3 regions of the Pseudomonas sp. TMB3-21 genome follow, and region 3 is predicted to be linked to each of the others. Evidence: riboswitches for the same ligand, from Rfam matches in the RefSeq annotation. Region 3 holds a riboswitch; each other region holds the start of a gene.
The links. A riboswitch is a leader RNA that binds a small molecule or an ion and turns the genes downstream of it on or off. The one in region 3 is predicted to bind cobalamin.
Positions count from the first base shown of each region.

Region 1: it holds a riboswitch for cobalamin, as region 3 does, so the genes downstream of both, ACYZTS_RS17740 (ABC transporter substrate-binding protein) here and ACYZTS_RS20770 (CbtB domain-containing protein) in region 3, are expected to answer to the same signal.
Region 2: it holds a riboswitch for cobalamin, as region 3 does, so the genes downstream of both, cobO (cob(I)yrinic acid a,c-diamide adenosyltransferase) here and ACYZTS_RS20770 (CbtB domain-containing protein) in region 3, are expected to answer to the same signal.

Region 1 is NZ_CM142718.1:3,863,937-3,870,447, forward strand. Features, by position in the region: gene ACYZTS_RS17725 (MFS transporter) at 1-1,535, shown strand, start outside; gene ACYZTS_RS17730 (ABC transporter ATP-binding protein) at 1,595-2,383, opposite strand; gene ACYZTS_RS17735 (FecCD family ABC transporter permease) at 2,380-3,384, opposite strand; gene ACYZTS_RS17740 (ABC transporter substrate-binding protein) at 3,393-4,409, opposite strand; cobalamin riboswitch at 4,531-4,726, opposite strand; gene ACYZTS_RS17745 (chorismate mutase) at 4,789-5,355, opposite strand; gene ACYZTS_RS17750 (GlxA family transcriptional regulator) at 5,513-6,511, shown strand, end outside.
Region 2 is NZ_CM142718.1:5,327,989-5,334,499, forward strand. Features, by position in the region: gene cbiB (adenosylcobinamide-phosphate synthase CbiB) at 1-336, opposite strand, end outside; gene bluB (5,6-dimethylbenzimidazole synthase) at 333-983, opposite strand; gene ACYZTS_RS24220 (cobyrinate a,c-diamide synthase) at 980-2,380, opposite strand; gene cobO (cob(I)yrinic acid a,c-diamide adenosyltransferase) at 2,377-2,988, opposite strand; cobalamin riboswitch at 3,070-3,303, opposite strand; gene ACYZTS_RS24230 (hypothetical protein) at 3,459-4,043, shown strand; gene ACYZTS_RS24235 (PQQ-dependent sugar dehydrogenase) at 4,112-5,425, shown strand; gene ACYZTS_RS24240 (O-methyltransferase) at 5,619-6,272, opposite strand; gene ACYZTS_RS24245 (C40 family peptidase) at 6,288-6,511, opposite strand, start outside.
Region 3 is NZ_CM142718.1:4,576,022-4,582,532, forward strand. Features, by position in the region: gene cobN (cobaltochelatase subunit CobN) at 1-2,562, opposite strand, end outside; gene cobW (cobalamin biosynthesis protein CobW) at 2,566-3,627, opposite strand; cobalamin riboswitch at 3,726-3,939, opposite strand; cobalamin riboswitch at 4,246-4,472, shown strand; gene ACYZTS_RS20770 (CbtB domain-containing protein) at 4,591-4,785, shown strand; gene ACYZTS_RS20775 (CbtA family protein) at 4,797-5,501, shown strand; gene ACYZTS_RS20780 (cobalamin biosynthesis protein) at 5,498-5,911, shown strand; gene cobM (precorrin-4 C(11)-methyltransferase) at 5,994-6,511, shown strand, end outside.

The DNA of each region.
Region 1 (6,511 bases), 710 kb from region 3:
TCATCGCCAAACACTTCTTTGCCGGCGTCAACGAGACAACGGCGTTCATCTTTGCGCTGCTGGCATTTGCTGCAGGTTTCGCGGTTAGACCCTTCGGCGCCATCGTGTTCGGCCGGCTGGGCGACATGATCGGGCGCAAACACACCTTCCTGATCACTATTGTGATTATGGGCGTCTCCACCGCCATCGTCGGTTTTCTACCGGGGTACGCAACGATAGGGGTTGCGGCGCCGATCATCCTGATCACCTTGCGCTTGCTGCAGGGCCTGGCGCTCGGTGGCGAATATGGCGGCGCGGCGACCTACGTGGCCGAGCATGCACCCAAGGGCCGCCGCGGGTTTTTCACCTCGTGGATTCAAACCACCGCGACCCTTGGCCTGTTCATGTCGCTGCTGGTGATCCTCACCTGCCGCACCATTCTGGGCACTGAAGCTTTTGAGGCGTGGGGCTGGCGGATACCGTTCCTGCTGTCGATCCTGCTGCTGATCGTCTCGGTCTATATCCGCCTGCAACTGAGCGAGTCGCCGGTGTTCCTGAAAATGAAGGCCGAAGGCAAGTCATCCAAGGCGCCGCTGACCGAGTCTTTCGCCCGCTGGGACAACCTGAAAATTGTCATCATGGCGCTGCTTGGCGGCACTGCGGGCCAGGCAGTCGTGTGGTACACCGGGCAGTTCTACGCGCTGTTCTTCCTCCTGCAAACCCTGAAGATAGACGCGCAGACCGCTAACCTGCTGATCGCCGGCTCGTTGCTGATCGGCACGCCGTTCTTCGTGATTTTCGGCAGCCTGTCGGACCGCATCGGGCGTAAGGGCATCATCATGGCCGGCTGCATTCTTGCGGCGCTGACCTACTTTCCGATCTTCCATGCGCTGACCCAGTACGGTAACCCCGATGTGTTCACCGCGCAGGCGAAGAACCCGGTGACGGTGATTGCTGATCCCAACCAGTGTTCGTTCCAGTTCGACCCGGTGGGTAAGGCCAAATTCACCAGCTCCTGCGACCTCGCCAAGACCCAGTTGGCCAGGAAAGCCATCCCGTACAAGAACGAAGAAGCGCCGGCGGGAACAGTCGCGCAAGTACGGATTGGCGACAGGGTCATCCCGAGCTTCGAAGGCACCGACATGCCGGGCGCCGATTTCAAGGCTCGCAACGACGCCTTCATCGCGACCTTGGGTGGTGCGCTTAAGGAAGCCGGTTACCCGGAGAAAGCCGACCCGGCGAAAACCAACTATCCGATGGTGCTGCTCCTGCTGACCATCCTGGTGATCTATGTGACCATGGTTTACGGGCCAATCGCGGCGTGGCTGGTGGAACTGTTCCCGGCGCGCATTCGCTACACCTCGATGTCGCTGCCGTATCACATCGGTAACGGCTGGTTCGGCGGGTTCCTGCCGACCGTGGCATTCGCGATGGTTGCCGCGACCGGCGACATCTACTACGGCCTGTGGTACCCGATCGTGATCGCCCTGATGACAGCGGTACTCGGGATCTTCTTCCTCCCGGAAACCAAAGACCGCGACATCAACCACTCCTGAAACCAGTGTCTGCCCTTTCCCGTGAGGGGGAGGGCAGCGCTATTTGCTTCACACCGGCTTCAAGCCGGCCTGATCCGCAGAATCTGCGCGCCGTCGAACGGGTCGACCAGGTAGTGCGCCTGCACGCCAAATGTCTCGCGCAAACGGTGGGGCGTCAGCACTTCCAGTGGTTTGCCCAGCGCCACTAGACGCCCGCGTTCGAGCACCGCCAGACGGTCGCAACTCAACGCCTGATTCAGGTCATGCAGGGCGATCAGCGTGGTCACTGGCAACGATTGCACGACTTGCATAATCGCCAGTTGATGCTGGATATCCAGGTGATTGGTCGGCTCGTCAAGCAGCAGAATCTGTGGACGCTGGGCCAGTGCGCGGGCGATGTGCACGCGTTGGCGTTCGCCGCCGGACAGACTGTGCCAGCTGCGTCTTTCAAGATGCGCCGCATCGACATCGCGCAACGCCTGCTGGACGATGGCGTCATCCTCACTCGACCATGGGCGCAAGGCCGACAGCCAGGGCGTGCGGCCGAGGGCGACGGCGTCAAATACGCTGATGGTGTCCAGCGTATCGGCCTGTTGCTCGACCACGGCGAGGGTCTGCGCAATCGCACGTCGCGCCACCGATTTGAGTGTTTTGCCATTGAGGTAGACGGCGCCCCGGCCGGGGATGCGCAAACCGGCCAACAGTTTCAGCAGGGTGGATTTGCCCGAGCCATTGGGCCCGACAATGCCCAGGGTTTCGCCGCGTCGCACCTCCAGATTGACGTTGTGCAAAAGCTCGACGTCGCGAACATGAAACCCCAGGCCTTCACATCGCAACACGGCGTCGCCAACAGACTGCACGGCATTCATCGCGCATTCCTTCGGCCGATCAGAATCAGCGCGAACACCGGCGCGCCGACCAGCGCGGTGATGACGCCCACCGGGATCACCTGGCCTTTGATCAGCGTGCGCGAGAGGATGTCGGCGGCAATCAGGAACACCGCGCCCCCCAGCGCACTGGCCGGCAACAGGCGGGCATGTTGGGTGCCCAACAACAGCCGCGCAGCGTGGGGGATGACCAGCCCGACGAAGCCGATCGAGCCGACAATCGAGACCATCACCGCCGTCACCAGCGCCGCGCAACTGATCAGCAGAAATTGCACGGGACGCACCGCGATGCCTAGCGAGGCGGCCGAGTCGGCACCAAACGTGAAGGCGTCGAGTGTGCGCCGATGCCACAGGCAAACAAGCAAACCGACCAACGCCACTGGAACCGCCAGCCACACTGACGGCCAGCGCACCCCGCTGAGATTGCCCAAGAGCCAGAACATGATGCCGCGCGCCTGTTCGGCGCTGGCCGACTTGGTGATCAGAAACGCGGTCAGCGCATTAAACAACTGCGAGCCGGCGATCCCCGCCAGAATAATCTGCCCGGTTCGCCCCGGCGCACCGCTGGCCCGCGCCAGCAACACCACCACCGCGAAGGCTGCCACCGCGCCGGCAAACGCGCCGACTGACAGCGAAATCAGCCCCGCACCCAAGCCCAGCAGCGTCACCAGCACGGCGCCGGTCGAGGCACCGGCGGAAATGCCCAGCAGATAAGGATCGGCCAACGGGTTGCGCAACAGCGATTGCAGAATCACCCCGCACGTCGCCAGCCCGGCACCACAGGCCGCGGCGACCAGGGCGCGGGTCAGGCGGTAATTCCAGACGATGCCTTCATCGATCGGGTCGAGCACATGACCGGCGGCCCACAGTTTGTTCGCGAGCACCTGAAACACCACGCCCGGCTCAATGGCCGTTTCACCGATGGTCACGCCGGCAATCACTGCCGCCAGTAAGGTCACCAGCGCGAGGACTGTACGCATCAGCATCGCCGTCATTGCCCCAGGTCGTAGCCGTGGATGGCCGTCGCCAGGGTTTCCAGACCCTCGAACATGCGCACACTGGCCTGCATGGCCATCGCATCGAGAATGATGATGCGGTTGTGTTTCACCGCGTCCATGTTGCGGGTGACCGGGTCGCTGCGCAGGAATTCGAGTTTTTTCAGGTGGTCGTCAGCCGGGAAGCGGCGGCGGTCCATGCGCGCGATCACCAGAAAGGTCGGGTTGGCCTTGGCGATGGTTTCCCAGCCCACGGTCGGCCATTCTTCGTCGGATTCCACCACGTTGCGCACGCCCAGGGTGTTGAGCATGAAATCGGGAATGCCTTTGTGTCCGGCAACGTAAGGGTCGATGTCGAGGCTGGCGCTGGAGAACCAGAACAGTGCGCTGGTGTGGCGCAAATCCTTGTTCTGCGCGGCCGTCGCCACCGACTTCGCCAGGCTGGCCTTGAGCGTTGCTATCAGTTGTTGGCCGCGCGCCTGCACGTTGAAAATCTGCGCCAGTTGGCTGATGCTTTTGTACAGGCTGTCAACGCGAAAGGCTTCGAGCCGCGTGCCGTCGGCGCCGACCAGGTTGTCCTTGGCTTCGCAATCGGAGGGTATCAGGTAGGTCGCGATGTTCATCTCATGAAACTGCTCGCGGGTGCCGACCGCGCCTTGCGGCCCGACCATCCATTCCAGCTCGACGGCGACCAGTTGCGGACGCTTGCCGATCACCGCTTCAAAACTCGGTTCGTTGTCGGCCAGACGCTCGATGCGGTCATTGACGGGCTGGTATTGCGCCAACACATTGTTGAACCACAACGAAGTGCCGACCACCTTGTCGCTCAGGCCCATGGCGTAGAGCATCTCGGTGCCGGCCTGGCCAATGGTCACCGCGCGGCTCGGCGCCTGGGCAAACGTCAGCGTGCTGCCGCAGTTTTCCACCGTCAGGGGATAGTGAGTCGGTGCCGCATGGGCGAGGGTGGAAAAACCCAAGGCAGTGACGAGGGTGGCAAGGCGCGACAGCCGCATGACGCAATCTCCGGTTGACCGTACATAAAAGCAGGGTACGGACTGGAAACACATCGTTGATCGCTGCCGTTGTAACTCGGGAACCGGGCGCAAGGATGTCCTTCCCGGACACCCCGCCGGTTAGTGATTTGCTTGGCCGGCAGGTCTCCTGACTGATGCGTCGTCGCCTGGCTCCAGCCTTCCCGGGAATCATCCCAGTGGCAGTTGAGGAGCAGGCTCGGCATCTACAGTTGCGGGGGCAGTTCCGTTTGATGCCATGCAAGGCACCTCGGATTCCCTATTAATCCCATTTGGAAACCGGCGGCGGGCATGGTAGTCGATCGGGCGTCGTAGCGGTCCGGATTTTTTTCAGCGGGTGCGATGTCGAGGAGGCCTGGCGTCAGCGGCCGACGGCACACAGTTCACCGGACGCGCGGATCAGCGCCTGACCGTGCAGTTGATCCTTGATCAACGTTGCGCGGGTCTTGCCCAGCCAGTGCGGGCAATCCGGGTCGGTGCGATACCGCGAAAAAGCCGCATATTGCTGCAACAGACGCTGCTGCAACTGATCCAGTTGCGGGCGAATCTGCTTCTCCAGATCTAGTCGAGGGGTAGGGGGCGCCTTGCCCGCTGCCTGCCATTGCGCAAGTCGCCCGTATTGCACCACTTTGCTGGCCTCAATCTGCGCGGCGATCAGGTCGGCGAACTCGTCCGCGTTGACCTTGTTCTGCGTGGCCTGCCTGCGTGCATCGGCGATGACCAGCGCCTCCCGCGCGTTGTCCTGGATCGGCTTGCCGCTGTCCCACTTGGCCAACGCCGCCAGATCGCCGATGTTCAGGCGTTCGTACATGGTCGCCAGCAGCGGTTGCAGACTGTCGGGTGCCGGCGAAGGCGTGGCGGCGTGTCCGGCGCCCGCGAACAGAGCGAGCAGGGCGGCGAGCAGCGGCAAACGGGAAGAGCGGCACATAAGCAAACCTCTTGGATCGCGCGGTCATGGTTATGTACCACAGGTGCGAGGGGGCATGTATCAGGATTGATATATTTGTCGAAGATCTACGGTTAGCATGGCGTTTCATCAGCGCACCTGACGCCAGGTTCATCAACGCAGCCGAGTGAGTCGCACCTTGACCGAAAGACGTCAATTCAGCGGTGGCATGAAGGGCAAAAACCTCCGCTATCTGAATGAGCCATCTCAGCCGGCTCGGATCACCCGCACCGGTTTCCTGCTGCTTGAGCATTTCTCCCTGCCCGCATTCACCCAAGCGCTGGACACGATCGTCACGGCCAATCTGCTGCGCCCGGGTTTGTTCTCATCGCGCACCTTCGGCCTGCATGACGGCGAGGTCATCAGCGACCTCGGTCTGGTGATCCGCCCCGACGGGCGCATCGATACATCGGCAATCCATGACCTCGATCTGTTGGTGATTTGCGGCGGCTACCGCACCGAACTGAACGCCGGCGATGAACTCAACTACTTGCTGCGGCTGGCGGCGGATCACGGCGTTATCCTTGCCGGCCTGTGGAACGGCGCGTGGTTTCTCGGCAGCGCGGGGGTGCTCGATGGCTACCGCTGTGCGATTCACCCCGAGCACCGTCCGGCACTGGCGGAAATTTCCAAAGCCACCCATGTCACCAGCGAACCTTATGTGATCGATCGAGACCGGCTTACCGCGTCCAGCCCTTCGGGGGCTTTTCACATGGCGCTGGACTGGATCAAGGGCTTGCACGACAAGGCGCTGGTTGAAGGCATCGAGGATATTCTGGCGTTCGAGGAATCGCGCTATCGGCGCATCAAGCTGGCGGAAAATGTCTGCGTCAGTGCACCGCTGCGAGAAGTGGTGAAGCTGATGGACGCCAACCTTGAAGAACCGCTGGAACTGGAGCAGTTGGCGATTTACGCCGGTCGTTCACGCCGCCAGCTGGAGCGTTTGTTCAAGGAACAACTGGGTACCACGCCGCAACGCTATTACATGGAGCTGCGCATCACCGAGGCCCGGCGGTTACTGCAGCACACGGAACTGTCCCAGGTGGACGTACTGGTGGCTTGTGGCTTTGTGTCGCCCAGCCACTTCAGTAAATGCTACAGCGCCTATTTCGGCTATCGGCCGTCCAAGGAAAAGCGT
Region 2 (6,511 bases), 750 kb from region 3:
CGCTTCATCGAGGTCATCGCTGCGCAACGCTTTCGCGACCGGCTCGACATGCTCACCAAGGCTGCGCATGCCGAGCGCGCAATACAGCAGCGCAATTTCGATCATCCAGCCGATGTAAGGCGCCCAGGAAAACGCCGTGGCCAGCAACGTCAGCGGCACCACTGCGATCACCCACGCGGTAACGCCATGACTGCGCCAGCCGCGACCTTCACCGTTGAAACGGCGCTCGATGCGATCGGCAAAACGGCCGAACGCCACCAGCGGATGCCAGCGTTTCGGTTCGCCCAGCAGCGCATCCAGCGCAACCGCGGCGACACTCAATAACGCCACACTCATTGCCCCACTCCCCAATAATTTTCATAGAGCATTTCGCTCAGCGGACGCGCTTGCGCCCAGCCTTCGAGTACCAGCATCGGCGCCGGATAGAATGCCTCGACCGGGCCCAGGCAAATCACCGCCAGCGGTTTCGCGCCGGCCGGCATGCCCAGCAGATCCGCCAGTGCCTGCGGCTCGAACAAGGACACCCAGCCCATGCCCAACCCTTCGGCACGGGACGCCAGCCACAGGTTCTGGATTGCGCAGGACAGCGAGGCCATGTCCATTTCCGGCAGCGTGCGACGGCCGAATATGTGTCGCTCGCGGTCGTCCATCAGCGCCGCGACCAGTACTTCGGCGCAGTCATTAATACCTTCGACTTTGAGTTTCATGAAGTCGTCGCTGCGCTCGCCGAGGGCTTCGGCGGTGCGGATGCGCTCTGCTTCTACCAGTTGGCGGATCTCACCGCGCAACGCTTTATCGCTGATGCGGATGAAGCGCCAGGGCTGCATCAGGCCGACGCTTGGCGCGTGATGAGCGGCTTCGAGCAGGCGTTGCAGGAGTTCGGGCTCGACGGTGCCGCCGGTGAAATGGCGCATGTCGCGGCGTTCGGCGATGGCTTTGTAGACGGCCTCGCGCTCTGCCTGAGTGAAGGCGTTGTCGCTCATGGCCCCTTCGCGAGCAGGCTCGCTCCTACAGTGGAACGAGTTTCTTCAGGCAACATATCTTCAACTGTGAGAGCGAGCCTGCTCGCGAAGGCGTCCTTAAGGTCGGGCGCGAACAACGCGGCAGCCGCTGAAAGATTCGACGGAAAATAAAAGTGCACGTACGAAGCCGTCATTCGCCCTTCGCGGTACACCGCCTCCGCCCCGCGCCCGCCATTGGGGCTCAGCCCGCGGGCAATCGGCTCAAGTTCGGTGGAGGTCAGCGAGTGATGGTAGGTGTGGCCACGCAAGAGGCCTTCCGGCAGCTCGACCGCTTGCAAGGCCAGCGCGGCGAGGCGCTTTTGCATCACCGCATCGCCGCGCAGTAACCCGACCAGTTCAGCGCGAGTGCCTTCGACATCGGTCAGCGAGTCGAGCAGATACAACATGCCGCCACATTCGGCCAGCAGCGGTTTGCCCGCCGCGTGATGGGCGCGAATGGCCTCCAGCATCGAGGTGTTCTGCGACAACGCTACATGGTGCAATTCCGGGTAGCCACCGGGCAGATAAAGGCTGTCCGCTTCGGGCAGATCGGCATCTCGGATCGGCGAGAAAAACAGCAGCTCGGCGCCCATGGCCCGCAGCACATCCAGGCTTGCACCGTAGGTGAACGCAAACGCTTCGTCATGCGCCACCGCAATCCGCACGCCGGCCAGCAATGGCTCGACAGCGATAACGTCTGGCGCGGCGAATTCCACCAGCGGTGGCAGCGCCACTTCGCAACTGCTGGCCAGCGCGTTGGCCGCCGCATCGAGGCGCACATCGAGATCGTTCAATTCACTGGCCTGGACCAGGCCGAGATGGCGACTTGGCAATTCGATCCCGGTCTCGCGGGACAAAGCGCCGTACCAGCGCAAACCTTCGGTCAGACTGCCTTCCAGCAATTGCGCGTGACGCAGGGTGCCGACGCGATTGGCCAGGACGCCGGCGAACGGCAGATCCGGCTGGTATTTCGCCAGCCCTAACGCCAGGGCACCGAAGGTCTGCGCCATCGCCGTGCCGTCAATGACGGCGAGCACCGGCACACCAAAGTGTCGCGCCAGGTCGGCGCTGGACGGCGTACCGTCGAATAGCCCCATGACGCCTTCGATCAGAATCAGGTCGGCTTCGGCGGCGGCTTCCCACAACAGTCGGCGACTTTCTTGCTCGCCAACCATCCACATGTCCAATTGATACACCGGCGCGCCGCTGGCGCGTTCGAGAATCATCGGGTCGAGAAAGTCCGGTCCGCATTTGAACACGCGTACCGTGCGCCCCTGATTGCGGTGCAACCGGGCCAGCGCGGCGGTGACGGTGGTCTTGCCTTGGCCGGAAGCCGGCGCGGCAATCAATACCGCCGGGCAATGACGTGGCTGGTTCACAGCTCTACGCCTTTTTGCGCTTTGATCCCGGCCTGGAAAGCATGTTTGATCACACCCATTTCAGTGACGGTGTCGGCCAGTTCGATCATCTCCGGTTTTGCACCCCGACCGGTGACCACTACGTGTTGCATCGGTGGTCGCGCTTGCAGGTCGCTGAGCACCTGATCGAGATCGAGGTAGCCATGCTTCAGCGCGATGTTCAATTCGTCGAGCACCACCAGGCCAATCGACGGATCGCGCAGCAGTTCGCAAGAGACTTCCCACGCGGCTTCGGCGGCGGCGATGTCCCGCTGGCGGTCCTGGGTTTCCCAAGTGAAGCCCTCGCCCATCACATGAAAGCGGACCTGTTCCGGGAAGCGCCGGAAGAACATTTCCTCACCGGTACAGTTGCGCCCCTTGATGAACTGCACCACGCCGCACTGCATGCCGTGGCCCATCGACCGTGCGAGCATGCCGAACGCCGAACTGCTTTTGCCTTTGCCATTGCCGGTCAGCACCAGCAGCAGGCCGCATTCGTTGGGGGAATTGGCGATGCGTTCGTCGATCACGGCTTTTTTGCGCAACATGCGCGCCAGATGACGTTCGTCACGATCAGGGTAATCGGTCATGGGGGAGCTCTCCGTTGAGACTGGATAACGGCGGGCAGACACAAGAATAGACGGCAAAAAGCCTGGCATCGCCCACCGTGATGCCGTTGGATGAATCAGGCCGGTCTCCGGGCTCATGAGCGGCGTTCGCCTGACTGCGCGCCTTCCCATGTCGACAATCGACACAGTGGCTCAAGACGCAGTGTTTACTCATTTACCGTTGCGGGGGCAGCGCCGGGATTGTGGCTTCCCATGTACTGGAAGAGCGCACTCACCGGTTTCCCTGTTTCACCCTGTCGGCCACGGCCACAGAGCACCTGAAACAAGCGGCGAAGGTTAGAGGGTTGGGGGTGGAGCGTCAATTGAAGCCGGGAGGCAGCGGGGTAAATAACTTACGTCGATCCATTTGCTGTCGCCGATCTTGTGCCACACTTCAAGCAGTGATATCAAAGAGCCACATCTGCCACATTACAATAACAAGGGTGAGCCACATGCAAGGCATGATCATCAGCAATCCAAAGCTGGAATTCCTGCGCCCGGCGCTCGAACGCTGGTTCGATTGCATCGACCGTTTCAACGCCGTGCGCGGCGATAACGAAACGCCTTACTGGCATGACGAAAAAGCCAACCTCAGCGTGCTCTCGGCCGCTGCGTGGATGGCGGAAATGGTCACGCTGCAGCAAACACCGACCCGCAAACAGAATGAAGAAGGTGAACGCAACGCTCGCGCCGACTTGCTGATTGCCACCAGCGAAGAGCGTGCCTTCATTCAGGCCTCACAACGCTGGCCGAAGGTCAACAGCTTGAACCTGACACAGGCATTGGCCGATATCACCAGCGAGGCGAGGAAAATCAGCTACGCCAGCGATCTGAAACTCGGCTGCCTGTTCGTAGCGCCGCAAAAATCCCAGCACAGCGCCACCCCGGAAGAGCTCCAGGACATGGTCGACGATTTGCAGAAGGAACACACCTGCGCCGTCGCCTGGTATTTCCCGTACGCCTACCGCAAGTTGCACAATGAGGCCGGCAACTATCACCCCGGCATCGCCCTGCTCCTCAAGGAAGCGCGTGGCTGATCGGTTGAACCATCGCGGGTTTGCGCTTCTCTACTGATCAAGCCACTGCATTCATAGGGAAGATCAGCATGCGCAAGCCCCAACTCGCTCTCGTCATCGTACTCGCCGGAGGGCTTGCGGCCTGCGGCGAAACCTCCACGCTGCAGGTGTCCGATGGCACCGGGCCATCGCCAAAATTGCCGGAACCGAACAAGACCCTGATACCGACTGTGAACATCGCGCCCGCGATCGGGTGGCCCGAAGGAGCCAAACCGGTTCCGGCAGCGGGAACCCAAGTCGCGGCGTTTGCCGAAGGCCTGGATCACCCGCGCTGGCTCTACGTGCTGCCCAATGGCGACGTACTGGTGGCCGAAACCAATGCACCGTCCAAGCCTGACGACAGCAAAGGCATCAAAGGCTGGGTCACCGAGAAAGTCATGGGCCGCGCCGGTGCCGGCGTGCCCAGCGCGAATCGAATCTCTCTGTTGCGCGATGCCGATCACGATGGCGTTGCCGAAACACGCACGGTGTTTCTGGAAAACCTCAGCTCTCCTTTTGGCATGACGCTGGTTGGTACTGACCTGTACGTCGCGGACACGGATCGCTTGCTGCGTTTCCATTACGAAGCGGGCGAGACGGCGATCAAGTCGCAGCCGATCAAAATCGTCGATTTGCCGGGCGGCAAGTTGAATCATCACTGGACCAAGAATGTCATCGCCAGCAAGGACGGCAGCAAGTTGTACGTGACGGTGGGTTCCAACAGCAATGTCGGCGAGAACGGCATGGATCAGGAAGAAGGTCGCGCGGCGATTTGGGAAGTTGATCGGGCCACGGGCAACCATCGGATTTTCGCTTCCGGCATTCGCAATCCGAACGGTTTGGCCTGGGAGCCACAGAGCGGCGCGTTGTGGACGGCGGTGAATGAGCGGGATGAGATCGGCAGCGATCTGGTCCCGGATTACATCACTTCGGTGAAGGACGGAGGATTCTACGGCTGGCCTTATAGCTATTACGGCCAGCATGTGGATGTGCGCGTGACACCGCAGAATCCTGATTTAGTGGCCAAGGCGATCGCCCCGGATTATGCGGTTGGCCCGCATACAGCTTCGCTGGGTTTGACGTTTGCAGAGGGCAACGAGCTGCCGGCGCAGTTCAAGGAAGGCGCTTTCATCGGTCAGCATGGTTCTTGGAACCGCAAGCCGCACAGTGGCTACAAGGTGATTTTCGTGCCGTTTGCTGCGGGCAAACCGACCGGGCAGCCAATTGATGTGCTGACCGGTTTTCTTAATGACGATGAGAAAGCCATGGGCCGGCCGGTGGGCGTAGTGGTGGATCAGCAGGGCGGGCTGTTGGTAGCGGATGATGTGGGGAATAAGGTTTGGCGGGTGTCGGCGGCCAAGTAACTCGGTGTGCGCCATAGCATAAAACCGTAGAAGCCTGCGTCCGGCTCGGGCCGCGATCAGACGCAGGCTGCGCCAGTTGTCACAGGTCATTCTTGTGGGAGCTGGCCTGCCAGCGATGGCGTCAGTAGCGCACCATCAATGCCAGCATTCAGTCCGCTCTCGCGAGCAGACTCGCTAACACAGGCGCTGCGCTCTACCGCTTCCGGCACAACGTCAAACCATCGCCCAGCGGCAACAGTGACAAATCAACCCGCGCATCATTCTTCAAAGCCAGATTGAGCGCCTGAATGGCGCGGGTGTCCGCACTCTCGGGATTCGCTTCAAGCACTCTCCCGCTCCACAGCGTATTGTCGAATATCGCCAGACCGCCGACGCGCAGCAAGCGCAACGCGTGTTCCAGGTAGCTTGGGTAATTGGCTTTGTCGGCGTCGATGAAGATCAGATCGAAATGCTCGGGCTTGTCGATCTGACCCAGCGTTTGCAGCGCCGGCGCGAGGCGTAGGTCGATTCGAGCGTCCAGTCCGGCTTCCTGCCAGTAACGCTCCGCGATGTCGTTGTAATCCCCTGGCATGTCACAGCAAATCAGCGAGCCGTCCTCCGGCAGCGCTGCCGCCATGCACAGCGCGCTGTAGCCGGTGAAGGTGCCGACTTCCAACACACGCTTGGCTCCGATCAGTTTTACCAGCAACGCGAGAAATTGTCCCTGCTCCGGCGCCACCTGCCAGCGGGCCATGGGCATCGCCTGGGTTTCGTCGCGCAGACGCTTGAGCAACGGCGTTTCCCTCAGGGAAACGTCGAGCAGGTATTGATAAAGGGAATCGTCGAGGTTGAGCGTGCGAGCGGTCATGACAACCTCTGACGGTTAAGGGTTGCGCGCCAGGTGCTCAGGTTGCAAAACGCGCTTGGCGCTGAGGTAGGCTTTCTGCCAGTAAGCTTTCGACAAGCTATCGAGCTTCACCGTCCCGCCCGTGGCGGGCGCATGCACAAAGCGGCCTTCGCCGACATAGATCCCGGCGTGGCTGACTTGTGAGCCGCCGTTGGTGGCGAAGAAAATCAGGTCACCGGTCTGCAGGCCTTCCTTGCCGA
Region 3 (6,511 bases):
ATCAAGGCGAGGTGCGACGACTTCGCGGAGGTGGTCGAGGATGGCTCCTACCTCCACCCACCTCGGTCCCTGTAGGAGTGAGCCTGCTCGCGATAGCGGTGGGTCAGTCATAACCCTATTGGCTGTCACACCGCTATCGCGAGCAGGTTCACTCCTACAGAGGTCGGGGTTGGCTTCAGGCTGAATCAGCGTTTGCGCGATGAGTTGAGCGGCGAACAACTCCAGCCTTTCGCGGGTATCGCCGGCGGTGCGCCAGGGCTCTTCGGTGACGGTTAGCAATTCCACCGGGCGCGGCCCAGGCCACGGCTCGGCCAACGCACACTCCAGCGGATCGAATCCCAACTCAAACGCCTTGGCCAGCGCACGCAATAAACTCGACTGCGCGCCGCGCCCATCACCACGGGGTATGCGCAGCAACGCCAGCAACGTATCAATGCGCAGACGCCCGCTCGGTGACTCGCCGAAAATGTGCAAGCCATCGCGGATTTGCGACTCTTTCAAATCGCACAGATAGGTATCCAGACGCGGCAGCCAGATCGCCGCATCGGCATCACTGTCCAGCTTCTCGTCCAGTTGCAATTCGCGATCGATGTGCGTGTCGCGCACCAGTTGCAGAATGTCGCGCTGCAACTCGCGGGCACGGCGCGGATCGAGCAGTTGCGCCTCGTAATATTCGTCTGCCAACAGTTCGAGGTTGCGCAGTGGCCCATAGGTTTCTGCGCGAGTCAGCGGCGGCATCAGGTGGTCGATGATGACTGCTTGCGTGCGCCGCTTGGCCTGCGCGCCCTCGCCCGGATCGTTGACGATAAAGGGATAAATGTTCGGCATCGGCCCGAGCAACGCATCCGGCCAGCAGTGCTCCGAGAGCCCGACACCCTTGCCCGGCAGCCATTCGAGGTTGCCATGCTTGCCGACATGGATTACCGCGTGGGCACCGTAGGTGTTTCGCAGCCAGAAATAGAACGCCAGATAACCATGTGGTGGCACCAGATCAGGGTCGTGATACACCGCACTCGGGTCGACCTGATAACCGCGCGCTGGCTGGATCCCGACGAAGGTCAGGCCAAAGCGCAGCCCGGCGATCATCATCCGTCCGCCACGGTACATCGGATCGCTGTCCGGCGGCCCCCAGCGTTCCAGCACGGCTTGGCGATTGGCCTGCGGCAACGCGTCGAACATCTGCAGGTAGTCATCAAGCGGAAGGCTTTGATGACAAGGACGCTGGTCGAGGGTGTCGAGGTCATTGCTGACGCCGCCGAGCAATTGCTGGATCAACGCGGTGCCACTGTCCGGCAGTTCGGCCGGCAGCGGGTAACCTTGCTGATGCAACGCCCGCAGGATATTCAGTGCTGCGGCCGGGGTGTCGAGACCGACGCCATTGCCGATGCGTCCGTCGCGGGTCGGGTAGTTGGCGAGGATCAGGGCGATGCGTTTTTCCGTGTTGGGTACACGCGCCAGATCAACCCAGCGCCGCGCCAGTTCAGCGACAAAATCCATGCGTTCGGGCTGGGCTCGATAGCACACGACGTCCGACTGACTGCGCTCGCTGCGCCACGCCAGATCCTTGAAACTGATCGGGCGGCTGATGATTCGCCCGTCCAGTTCCGGCAGCGCAATGTGCATCGCCAGGTCACGGGGGCCAAGGCCCTGCTCGCTGGCGCGCCAGCCGGGCTCGTTGTCCTGCGCACAAATCGCCTGAATAACCGGAATATTGCGGCGAAAGGGTCGCAAATGCGGCGCTTCAGGGCTGGACTGGGCGAAACCGGTGGTGTTGAGAATGACACTGGCGCCAACCTCATCAAGCCAGTCCTCGACCACCGTCAGGCAGCCGGGTTCTTTCAGACTGGCCACGGCAATCGGCAACGGATTGAAGCCGGCCGCTTGCAGGCGCTGGCAAAAGACATCGATGAACGCAGTGTTCGCGGCCTGCAAGTGCGAGCGATAAAACAGCACCGCCGCCACGGCTTGACCGGGCTGCCATTCGCCTTGCCAGTCACTCAGGTTCGCAGGGCTTTTGCGCGGATGGTAGATCGCGGTGCGTGGCAGGGTTTGTGGCTCGGCCCAGGCGTAATCGCGACCGAGCCAACCGCTCGCCAGGCAATGAAAGAAGTTCAGCGCATTGTTCATTCCGCCCTGACGCAGAAACTGCCAGAGGCGATCGCGATCTTCCGCATTCACGGTGCTGAGGTCGCTAAGCTCCGGGTCCGGGCGATCATCACCCGGCACCAGAATCAGCTGCACGCCGCGCGCGGCCAGCTCGACCAGGCGCTCGACGCCGTAACGCCAATAGCCGATGCCGCCGTGCAGGGAAATCAGAATGACCTTGGCGTGGCGCAATACATCGTCGACGTACAAATCCACCGACGCATGATTTTGCACCTGCATCGGATTGGCCAAGCGAACGCTCGGGTAATCATCGGGCAATTGCTGCGCCGCTTCCGCGAGCAACGCGAGGCTGGAATCGCCGCTGCACAAGATCACCAGCTCGGCGGGCGTCTGGCCGAGGTCGGCAATATTGTCATCCGAAACAAAGCCGCCGGGCTGGGTCCTGAGCAGGTGCATGGCTTAAGCGCTGAGCGCGGCGCGCAGTTGCGCTTCAAGCAACGCGGCGTCGAGCTCCTGACCGATCAGCACCAGGCGCGTGGTGCGCGCTTCATCGGCTCCCCACTGACGGTCGAAATGCTTGTCGAACCGCGTACCCACGCCCTGAATCAGCAGGCGCATCGGTTTGTTCGGGATCGCCGCGAACCCTTTCACGCGCAGAATGCCGTGCTTGACCACCAGTTGCGTCAGCGCATCCAGCAGCAGGCTTTCGTCGGCTTGCGGCAGTTCGATGGAGATGGAGTCGAAGGCATCGTGGTCGTGATCGTCTTCACCTTCATGGTGATGATCGTGATGGCTGTGGCGGCTGTCGATGTGTTCTTCGGAACCGGCGCCGAGGCCGATCAGTACGTCCAGTGGCACGCGGCCGCTGCTGGCTTCGATGACCTTGACGGCGGGCGGCAGTTCTTCGGCGACTTCCAGGCGCACGCGGGCAAGGTCTTCGGGGCTGATCAGATCGGACTTGTTGAGGATCACCAGGTCGGCACTCGCCAGTTGATCGGCGAACAACTCATGCAGCGGCGATTCGTGGTCCAGATTCGGGTCGAGTTTGCGCTGGGCATCCACCTGATCCGGGAACGCCGCGAAAGTGCCGGCGGCAACGGCCGGGCTGTCGACCACGGTGATCACCGCGTCAACCGTGCAGGCGCTGCGGATTTCCGGCCACTGGAAGGCTTGCACCAAGGGTTTCGGCAGGGCCAGGCCCGAGGTTTCGATGAGGATGTGATCAAGGTCGCCGCGACGGGCAACCAGCTCACGCATCACCGGGAAAAATTCTTCCTGAACGGTGCAGCACAGGCAGCCGTTGGCCAGTTCATAGACGCGGCCGTTGGCTTCCTCTTCAGTGCAGCCGATCGAACATTGCTTGAGGATTTCGCCGTCGATGCCCAGCTCGCCAAACTCGTTGACGATCACCGCGATACGACGCCCCTGAGCATTGTCGAGCATGTGCCGCAGCAAGGTGGTTTTGCCCGAGCCGAGGAAACCGGTAACGATGGTGACGGGAAGTTTGGCCAGTGTTTTCATCGGATGCCCTATCGCAAGGTGGCGGGCATACGGGACGACAATCGCTGCGACAGACGCGCGCGGAAGAGTTCGCCACCGGATCACCCCGCCCGGTTGTAGTGAGAATCTGTGTCGAGGCAGGTCTCCTGGCTGACGGTGTGCCGGCCGTTGGGCCTGGCATTCGCTGCGCCTTCCCGCGGATCCGTAGGACAGGATCTGCAGTGGCGTGGCAGCAAACAGCACCGTTCACAGTTGCGGGGGCAGCCGCGGCATTGACCGCGTTCCCTTCTTAGCTTCGGCAAGTGCCGAAGAACCTCGAAGGCGCAAGGCTACGCATCGCGTGGGAGCGGGTCAATGTCCGGGAGTCGTCGCCGACGATTGTGGTCAGGGGACTTGCTTTTATTGAAGGGCTTGCCTGTGATGAGGATTTTCCTGTGGCGAGGGGGCTTGCCCCCGTTCGGCGGCGAAGCCGTCGTCAGACCTGCTCGCGCGGTATTTCTGGAAGAATGATGGGGTCGCTTCGCAACCCAACGGGGGCAAGCCCCCTCGCCACAGGCAAATCTCCTTACCACAGGCAAGCCCCCTCGGCACAAAGATGAGAACCCATGCTAATTGACGCCAAACCCCCGCCCATGCTCTCCTACACGCTTTGTTACGGGTGCCCTTCACAGGGTGAAACGGGAAACCGGTGAATCATGTGCTTTACTCAAGGCCATGTCAGTCCGGTGCTGCCCCCGCAACGGTAAGCGAGCGAAGCGTCAGATCCACTGTGTCGGGTTATCGACATGGGAAGGTGGTGCTTGCAGGTTTCGGCTGACGCCAAACCCCTCGTGAGCCCGGAGACCGGCCCGCAACACACAGTGATCGTTTCGTTCGCTGAATGACAAACCCGCGGTGGGCGGGCGCTGTTCGAACCTCTGCGTGCCTGATCCGCAGGGATTTCATGCGCTCTATTCACCCGCTGACAGACCAGAGGGAAGCGCCATGTCGACCATCAGCAGCACCGGCAGCACTGCCGATAAAAGCACCACCACAACCCTGACCCAACGCCTGACTGCTGCCGTATGTGCATCGATCCTTGGTGTGTCCCTGGTGTATTTCGCCGGTTTCTCGCACATTGAAGCGGTCCACAACGCCGCGCACGATACCCGTCACAGCGCTGCCTTCCCGTGCCATTGAGACCTGCCGACATGATCAAGCGTATCGCGCAAACCGCAGGTTTCTCCGGGCTGCTGGCCGCCCTGTTGCTGACACTGCTACAAAGCTTCTGGGTTTCGCCGCTGATTACCCAGGCCGAGACCTACGAAAAATCCGAACCGGCTGCCGTTGAACTTCACGAGCACGCTGCCGGTGCGGCCGCACACAGCCACGATGGCGAAGCATGGGAACCGCAAGATGGCTGGCAGCGCGTGCTGGCCACCACCGGTGGCAACCTCGTAGTGGCCGTCGGTTTCGCCTTGATGCTCGCCGGTCTTTACACCCTGCGCGCGCCGACCAAAACCGCTCAGGGCCTGCTCTGGGGTCTGGCCGGTTACGCGACCTTCGTGCTGGCGCCGACACTGGGCCTGCCACCTGAGTTGCCGGGCACGGCCGCCGCCGATCTGGCCCAGCGCCAGGTCTGGTGGATCTGCACGGCCGCTTCCACCGCAGTCGGCATCGCCTTGATCGTGTTCAGCCGTCATTGGTTGATGAAGGTTCTGGGCGTGGCAATCCTCGCCGTCCCGCACGTGATCGGCGCACCGCAGCCGGAAGTACATTCGATGCTCGCCCCGCAAGCGCTGGAATCACAGTTCAAAATCGCTTCGCAGTTGACCAACATCGCCTTCTGGCTGGCCCTGGGCCTGATCAGTGCATGGTTGTTCCGCCGTAAAAGCGCTGGTCAATACGACGCATGACAGATGCCAGCGCAGCGCCGACATTAGTGATCGGCCTGGGCTGCCAGCGCGGCTGCCCGGCCAGCACGTTGCGGGCCCTGCTCGATCAGGCCCTGCAAGCGCATCAGATCGGGCTTCATCAGATCAAGGCCCTGGCCAGTATCGATTTGAAGCGTGAGGAAGCGGGCCTGACAGAACTGGCTGAACAGCTGGCGTTGCCCTTGACGTATTTCAGCAGCGAACAACTGGCCGGTTATCAGCTGCAACTCAGCCACCGCTCAGACATCGCGTTCGAGCGCACCGGCTGTTATGGCGTAGCGGAAAGCGCAGCGCTGGCGCTGGCCGAGCAGTTGAACCAGGCGCCGGCGAAATTGCTGATATGTCGGCAGAAATACGCCCAAGCCACACTCGCTTTGGCCTCCACAGCGTAGTAACCCCGATTACTTCCATCTTTGATCATGAGCAAACTTCATCTGAAGCGTTGCCCAGCCTTCTTTCTGACAGGAACCGACGATGACCGTCTACTTCATTGGCGCAGGTCCCGGCGATCCGGAATTGATCACGGTCAAGGGCCAACGGCTGATCCGCAGTTGCCCGGTGATCATCTACGCCGGCTCGCTGGTCCCGGCCGCTGTCCTCGAAGGCCATCAGGCGGAACACGTGATAAACAGCGCCGAGTTGCATCTAGAACAGATCATCGAACTGATCAAGAGCGCGCATGCCAAGGGTCAGAATGTGGCGCGCGTGCATTCCGGCGACCCAAGCCTGTACGGCGCCATCGGCGAGCAGATTCGCTACCTGCGCGAGCACGACATCCCGTTTGAAATCATTCCCGGCGTGACCGCGACAGCAGCGTGCGCGGCGCTGTTGGGGGCTGAACTGACGCTGCCGAACGTCTCGCAAAGCGTGATTCTGACGCGGTATGCCGACAAGACCGCGATGCCCGCCGGTGAAGAACTGGGCAATCTTGCGCAGCATGGCGCGACCATGGCGATCCATCTGGGGGTCAATCACCTTGATAAAATTTTGCT